DNA from 2 places in the Paenibacillus sp. AN1007 genome. Region 1 is predicted to be linked to the other one. Evidence: predicted binding sites of a transcription regulator. Region 1 holds the regulator's gene; the other holds the start of a gene.
What was found. Region 1 encodes Rex, which represses fermentation and respiration genes when NADH is low (regulators of the CRP and FNR family bind a similar motif). Its sites were predicted from a motif close to TTGTGAAATATTTCACAA; they were not measured.
Positions count from the first base shown of each region.

Region 2: adhE (bifunctional acetaldehyde-CoA/alcohol dehydrogenase) is a predicted target of Rex. The motif match lies at 1,686-1,703, and genes of this name have one in related genera.

Region 1 is NZ_CP159992.1:1,794,492-1,798,474, reverse strand. Features, by position in the region: gene ABXS70_RS08255 (DUF5590 domain-containing protein) at 1-435, opposite strand, end outside; gene ABXS70_RS08250 (amidohydrolase) at 487-1,794, opposite strand; gene ABXS70_RS08245 (redox-sensing transcriptional repressor Rex) at 1,778-2,434, opposite strand; gene dinG (ATP-dependent DNA helicase DinG) at 2,628-3,983, opposite strand, start outside.
Region 2 is NZ_CP159992.1:1,616,496-1,620,478, forward strand. Features, by position in the region: gene ABXS70_RS07310 (hypothetical protein) at 1-218, shown strand, start outside; gene ABXS70_RS07315 (hypothetical protein) at 326-499, shown strand; gene ABXS70_RS07320 (Crp/Fnr family transcriptional regulator) at 638-1,354, opposite strand; gene adhE (bifunctional acetaldehyde-CoA/alcohol dehydrogenase) at 1,784-3,983, shown strand, end outside.

The DNA of each region.
Region 1 (3,983 bases):
TTGCCATACGTAGATATTATTCACGACACCTGGCATGATCCGTTTGATCTCACCACCCGGCACCTCGGAACTAAATCGGCTGCGAATCTGCGTTTCGGACATCCCGTTCTGGATCAATTCACTGTGTACTCCCGCAGCGCCCTGGACTGGCTGGTTGTTGTTATCAAATTTAACCCACACCATTACGTTTTGATTATCTTTATTTTTGGCGGTCATCGTCCAATAGATGTTGTCAGAGCCATTCTTCTCGCCCCAGACGTACTTTCGAAGCTCATCAGGCGATGTAATCCCCAACTGGTCTTGTGCGGCTTGTACAGCCAATGCCTCTTCTTTACGCTGATCTTGTGTTACATAGACGTAATACCTTTGAAGTCCAAACAAGATCAGAACCAGAATGAGCAGCGATATCCAGATCCACTTCTTTTTCTTCTTCAAGAGCTGAACTTCCTTTCTCTGAATACTGCGCGTTGATGGCCAGCTTGTCTTTTAACGGGCAAGAAGCTGATCAAAGGCCAATTGAGATTCCCGCAAAATGCGCTCCTCATCCATTGTCAAACACTCGCCATGTTTCACCACTTGTTTTCCGTCTACCCATACATGTTCCACATCTTTAGCCGAGGCAGAATAGATCGCATGAGAGATCAGATCCGTATGCGGATAAAAATGAGCCTGTTCAATATTCAGCGCAATAAAATCTGCCTTCATCCCCATTCGCAGCGCACCCGTGTCGTTCAGGAAAATAGACTTCGCGCCGAAACCTGTTCCAAGCAGCAGTGCTTCACCCGCAGGAACCGCAGTTGGATCGCCAGATACACCTTTATGAATCAGTGCGGCAAGTCTCATTTCCTCAAACATATCCAGGTTGTTGTTGCTTGCGGGTCCGTCTGTACCCAGAGACACGGTAACCCCTGCTTTCAACATAGCAGGCACACGGGCTACTCCGGAAGCAAGCTTTAGATTGCTGCCCGGATTATGCGATACTGCCACATCATGTCGGGCCAGAATCTCAATTTCTTCATCGTTCAGATGAACCGCATGGGCTACAAGCGATGGACGTGAGAAAAAGCCATGCTTCTCTAGGTGAGCTACAGGGCGCAGGCCGTAATCTGTCACGTTCTGCTCTACTTCACGTAATGTCTCTGACATATGCGTGTGCAGCGGCAGGTTAAGGTCATGCGCGGCCTGTACAAGCTTCTCTATGTAATCTGGAGGGCATGTGTAAGGTGCGTGCGGGGAGATAACCGTTGTGATCCGTCCATCCGCCTGTCCGTTCCATTCACGCGCAAATGCTGCGGACTCTTCCAGCTTGCGCATCTGCTCTTCTTCGGAACAAAGTCCAATCACACCGCGAGCCAGTGCAGCTCTTGCCCCGGACTGTTCAACCACTCTTGCCACCTGATCCATATGATCATACATGTCCAGGAACGCTGTTGTTCCGCCTTTTAGCATTTCAAGCACCGAAAGCGATGCGCCCCAGTAAACGTCTTCCGAAGTCATTTTTGCTTCCATCGGCCACATTTTTTCCTGGAGCCATACCTGAAGTGCCAGATCGTCCCCATGACCCCGAAGCAGTGACATGGCCGCATGACCATGCGTATTGATCAGACCCGGCAGGAAGAGAAGTCCTTTTCCATCCACTTTCGCCAGTTGCTCGTCTCCATCCGGCAGCGTCTCACCAATATGCACAATCTTGTCATCCTGAATGACCATATACCCTTGAACTATTGTCCAGTTTGCGCCTTCGTTTACGGCAAATTTACCGTTTTGAATTACCCATCTATTCGTTGTTGTCATCAGACTCTTCTTCCTTCCCGTTTTCTAAATAATAAGCCAAACTGAGCAGATCTGTTGTAAAGTCAGCGTGATGGATACGAACATGTGATGGTGTTTTTAGAATCGTTGGTGCAAAATTCAGAATTGCCTCGATTCCCGATTCAATCAGCTGATCCGCGACGTTCTGAGCTTCCGTATCCGGAACCGTAATAATCCCGATGCGAATGTTATCTTTTTGTACCGCTGCTGCAAGCTCTTCCATCGGCTGGACAGTCAGACTGTTAATCTTACTGCCAATCTTCGGTCCGAACGCATCAAAAATAGCAACAATCTTCATATTGTCTTTCAAGTAAGCATTGTAGTTGGACAACGCTTGTCCTAGATTACCCGCTCCAACCAGAGCCACATTAATCTGCTGGTCAATCTTCAAAATGTGACGAATCTTCTCGATCAGATAAGAAACGTCATACCCGATTCCTTTACGGCCAAAATCACCAAAATAAGCCAGGTCCTTGCGAATCTGGGCCGGATTCAGATCCAATCGCTGTCCAAGCTCCTGTGAAGAAACTGTGGTCACCTCACGCTGAACCAACTCGTTAAGATAACGCAAATATACGGGCAGACGCCGTACTACCGCTTCCGAAATTTTATCCGATTTCATTCCTGCTCCCCCTTACCATTGCCACGATAAAATAATAAATATTGAAAAATGGAGCATTCTGTATACATGCAAAATATGCATCATTCCTCATACAGAATGCCCGTATTGTTGGGATTATAAGTTCATGATGTGCTGCTTTTCGAAGTCTCTTTCGAGTTTAACGCTATGCAGAAGTACAATGCAATGCTATAGCTTACAAAATCGAATCATTTTCATTCACGATGGGACGATCCAGCCATTCGGCGATACGCGGAACCATCTGTTCTGTCAGCATATGCTCCATTTTGGGTCCAGGTAAGGAATACAGGAAGTACTTGCCATAATAAGCTTCAATTACTCGCGTATCATACACGATAACGATCCCCCGATCCTTGCCTGTCCGAACCAACCGGCCAAATCCCTGTTTGAACCGGATGACGGCCTGAGGGACAGACATTTTCATAAACGGATTTTTTTTCTGCTCCTGCAGCAGTTCACTCTTTGCTTCCAGAAGCGGATGGTTAGGCGGCTGAAACGGCAGCCTTACGATTGCGAGACAAGTGAGGGCTTCACCTGGAATATCTACCCCTTCCCAGAAGCTGCTCGTACCCAGCAGAACTGCCGCTTTGGCATCCTGGAATCTTCGTGTGAGCTTGGAACGGTTACCGCTGTCAACGCCTTGGCCCAATAGGGAGATATCATTCCCGGATAAAGCCTCCTTCAACGGCTCATACACTTGTCTCAGCATTTTGTATGAGGTGAACAGCACCATCATACGTCCCTGTGTCGCAATCGCCGTCTCGGCAAGGGACTGTACCAGCATCTGTACAAAGTGAGCATCTCCTACACTGCCTTTCAGACTTGGAAAATCACGCGGAATGACTAACAAGGCCTGTTCCCTATAATTGAACGGTGAAGGCAGCATGGATGTAAGAAGGCGGTTATTGTCGGAAGCTTCCTGCAGGCCAAGCTGTTCAATCATGAATTGGAATGACTTATCCACGGACAGCGTAGCCGACGTAAGCACAACGCTTTTCTTTTTATCAAAAAACATCTCTTTCAGCTGTGCACTTACATCTACAGGAACAGCATACAGCTGCAGTGATTTGCTGCGGAACTGGCCGCTGGCCTCCATCCAATACACCGTCTTGGCATCGTCCATACGCATGAAGAATCTTAAATTCTCCTTTAATGTCGTCAGATCCTTTAACAGCCCGGTGATATCCGTAATTAAACTGTCAGACTGATAATCGTCCTGATCCTCTTTCACTTCAAGCAGCAGCTTATCCCCTTTGCGCACCAAGTCACCAAGGGTCACATAGATTTGGTTCTCCAGTTCCTGCAGCTCCTGCCATTTCGCAGGTTTCTGCGAAGCCTTCAAACGAAGGGAGAACTGCCCGGTTTCACCTGGTGAAGCATCACTGCGTTCCGGCAGCAGGCCAAACAAAGCGTCGCTCAGACGGTCCCACATCTCCTTAACCTCAACGGCAAGCGGGAACATTTGATCCACCATAGAACCCCACTGCACCGCATTTTCATGTCCGGACAGCTGAGAACGCAGCATCGGCAG
Region 2 (3,983 bases), 180 kb from region 1:
ACAGTGGACTGGTTGATTTTACGGCTGATGGCAGCCGCATCCAATCCGTGGGTGAGGTTTCGCTAGACTCCTCTCTAACCTGGGCAGTCAAGCTGAATGGCAAGGATGTTGAACTAGAGAATTGGGATACGGAGCTTCATGCCAAAGATGAAGTGATTATATACGTCAAAGCCGCTGACGGCGGGGCAGCGGTGCCGCTTATCAGACAACCCTGCTGAAAGTAAGTGGCGGCCCGGATAACCCGAATCTGAATCGGCAGTATGCCGGTATTTATGTACAGGAGTGCACGGTTCGTGACGTATTGAAGTCCAGTGGGGTTGTGCGGTTGTCGGAAAACAACAAATTTGTTGTAGCCGTGGAGAATATTACACCTAGGATGAACCAGCGCTGGGTGATTAAGGTGAATGAGAAGGAGTTAATGGAGAACGGATTGGATATGAAATTAAGTCCGCGTGATGCGGTAAAACTTGAACTTGTCAACACGTCCAATGCGTCCTGAAAAATAATAGGAAGCACGAAAAGCCCAATGATGGTTCATTTTATTGGGCTCTTTACGTATCATGAATTCTTTTACAAGTCATATCTTTAAGCGGCCTGAACAGCTCGGCTCGACTCAGCAAAAGGCAGACTGCAGATTTTAGATGCGGCAGATTTCATTCGGACACAGTTCGCAGTGACAGATGCCCTGCAGCATTTTCAGATCTTTGATAACAATCATGCCGTTGTCATATTCAATCGCGTCTTTCTTGCGAAGATCACTAAGCATGCGGTTCACACTTTCACGTGTAGCTCCAATCATATTGGACAGGTCAGTGTGTGTAATTTTTTTATGAATCATCACATGATCCCCATGGAGTTCGCCATAGGAATTAGACAGCCGAATCAAGGTAGAACAGAGCGCCCCTGGTTTGCCGTACAGCATCAAATCCCGAAACTTGGTTTGGGTGAGACGATGGTGAATGCCCATCCACTTCATGAAATCAATCGCAAAGTCACAATGCTGACAAATCAGCATCTCCAGATCCTTATGTTCAAGTACGCCAATCTCGCTGTCCTCCAGGACTTCCGCCGAAAAGCTGTGTCTGGAGCCGAAGAACGGATCAGCCTGACCAATCATGTCTCCCGTCTGGTACATATACATAATCAGTTCCTTGCCCTCGTCCGTTGATTTGGTAATTTGGGCACGTCCCCGTTTCATATAATAAAGTTTGTCAGAGACGTCACCTTCCCAGTACAGATGTGTTCCTTCCGGGTAAGTACGGTCTTTCATCGTGACGAGCAGATGGTTAAAATTTACTTCCGAGAAACAGTTGGTATTTCCGCGCTTTTCCAGTACATTTGTTAGTTCTCCCATACGTTGATCTCCCCTTTGTCTCCCCGGTCAGCTGATCATTACCTGCTTGATGCTTCCGAGGTTCGCCGCAAACTGTGCCATCCTGATCTGGGCATCTCGGCCGTGTGGAGGTACGGTACAAATTGCGGTGGTTCAATTTTTAAGTTCAGTATATACCTAATCTTACCGTTTGAGGGGCATGGAAAGCGTTTAAAAATGGCGAAATTTCAAACATTGTGATTAAATTCACTTTTGGAGGGGAAGCATGAGGCTAAAGGGCTGCTATTTTAAATAGAAAGGGAAATGTCCCTTTCGCGGGGCTCTTAAAAACTTAACTAAAATTTGTCATACTTTGTGAAAAAAATCACATAATATATCTTTTCCCCATGATACGATGTGGATGTAAAGAAGAGAGACAAACCAATACGAACCTTTAGGAGGATGAGGGAGATGGCTGTAAAGAATGAAGTCGCCCCAACAAAAGAACCGACAGCAGGTCAGTATATTCAAACGTTAATTGACAAAGCAAACAAAGCACATGCAGCATTCATGTCCATGGATCAGGAACAAATTGACCGGATTGTGCAGGCTATGGCGCTTGCGGGACTGGATAAACATATGATGCTCGCCAAGATGGCCGTAGAAGAAACAGGACGCGGTGTGTATGAAGATAAAATTATTAAAAATATATTCGCTACAGAGTATGTTTATAACAGCATTAAATACGAAAAAACAGTAGGCGTTATTGAAGACAATGAGTACGACAGCTTCCAGAAAATTGCGGAGCCGGTTGGTATTATCATGGGGATCACGCCTGTAACCAACCCGACATCCACCACGATGTTTAAAGCACTGATTGCGATTAAAACACGTAACCCGATTATCTTTGGTTTCCACCCTTCAGCACAGAAATGCAGCCGCGAGGCAGCCAGAATTCTGCTTGAAGCTGCTGTGAAAAACGGCGCTCCAGCCGACTGTATCCAATGGATTGATGATCCGTCCATGGATCGTACCAACGCACTGATGAATCACAATGACGTGGCTCTCATCCTTGCGACAGGCGGATCAGCCATGGTGCGTGCAGCATACAGCTGTGGTAAACCGGCGCTGGGCGTAGGACCGGGTAACGTACCTTGCTTTATTGAAAAAAGTGCAGATATCAACCAGGCGGTAACGGATTTGATTCTGTCGAAGTCTTTTGACAATGGTATGATCTGTGCTTCCGAACAAGCGGTTATTATTGAAGAACCGATCTTCGATCAAGTGAAAAAGAAAATGATTACGAATGGCTGTTACTTTGTAAACAAAGACGAAGCCGCCAAATTGACGGCAGGTGCGATCAACGCAGAGAAATGTGCAGTTAACCCGACCATTGTAGGTCAGTCCGCTGTGAACATTGCCAAAATGTGCGGCATTGAAGTACCGGCAGGCACTAAAATTCTGGTAGCCGAGATTGAAGGTGTGGGCACCAAATTCCCATTGTCCGCAGAGAAACTGAGTCCGGTGCTGGCATGTTACAAAGTAAAAACCGCAAAAGATGGTATTGAGCGTGCAGCAGAAGTGGTTGCTTTTGGCGGAATGGGTCACTCCTCCGTGATTCACTCGAACAATGAAGAAGTGATCAACCAGTTTGCGGATCGCCTGCAAACCGGACGGATTATCGTGAACTCACCTTCAACACATGGTGCAATCGGAGATATCTACAATACGAATATGCCATCACTGACTCTGGGTTGTGGATCGTACGGACGTAACTCAACATCTTCTAACGTAACGGCTGTAAACTTAATCAACGTGAAAAGGGTGGCTCGTCGTACCGTGAATATGCAGTGGTTCAAAGTGCCGAACAAAGTATACTTCGAAAAAGGGGCAACCCAATACCTTGCCAAAATGCCGGACATTACCCGTGTAGCGATTATTACAGATGCGATGATGGTCAAACTCGGATATGTGGAAAAAGTAGAGCATTATCTGCGTCAACGTCAGACACCGGTTGCGATTGAAGTTTTCTCTGAAGTTGAGCCTGACCCGTCAACAACAACAGTAGATCGCGGTAAAGCAATGATGGAACGCTTCCAGCCGGACTGCATTATCGCGCTCGGCGGCGGATCACCGATGGATGCTGCCAAAGCGATGTGGTTGTTCTATGAGTACCCAGATACCGACTTTAACAACCTGAAACAAAAATTCATGGATATTCGTAAACGGATCTACAAATATCCAAGACTCGGATCGAAAGCAAAATTTGTAGCTATTCCAACAACATCAGGTACAGGTTCTGAAGTTACATCGTTTGCGGTAATTACGGATAAAGAGCACGGCAATACCAAGTATCCGCTGGCTGACTATGAATTGACACCAGACGTAGCGATTGTTGACCCAGAATTCGTATACAGCTTGCCAAGAACCGCAGTAGCCGATACCGGCATGGACGTACTGACTCACGCGATTGAAGCATACGTATCCGTCATGGCGAATGACTATACAGATGGTCTGGCGATTAAAGCGATCCAGCTGGTGTTCCAATACCTGGAACAATCGTCGCTGCAGGGTGATAAACTGGCACGCGAGAAAATGCATAATGCTTCGACGATTGCCGGTATGGCCTTTGCCAACGCGTTCCTGGGCATTAACCACAGTTTGGCGCACA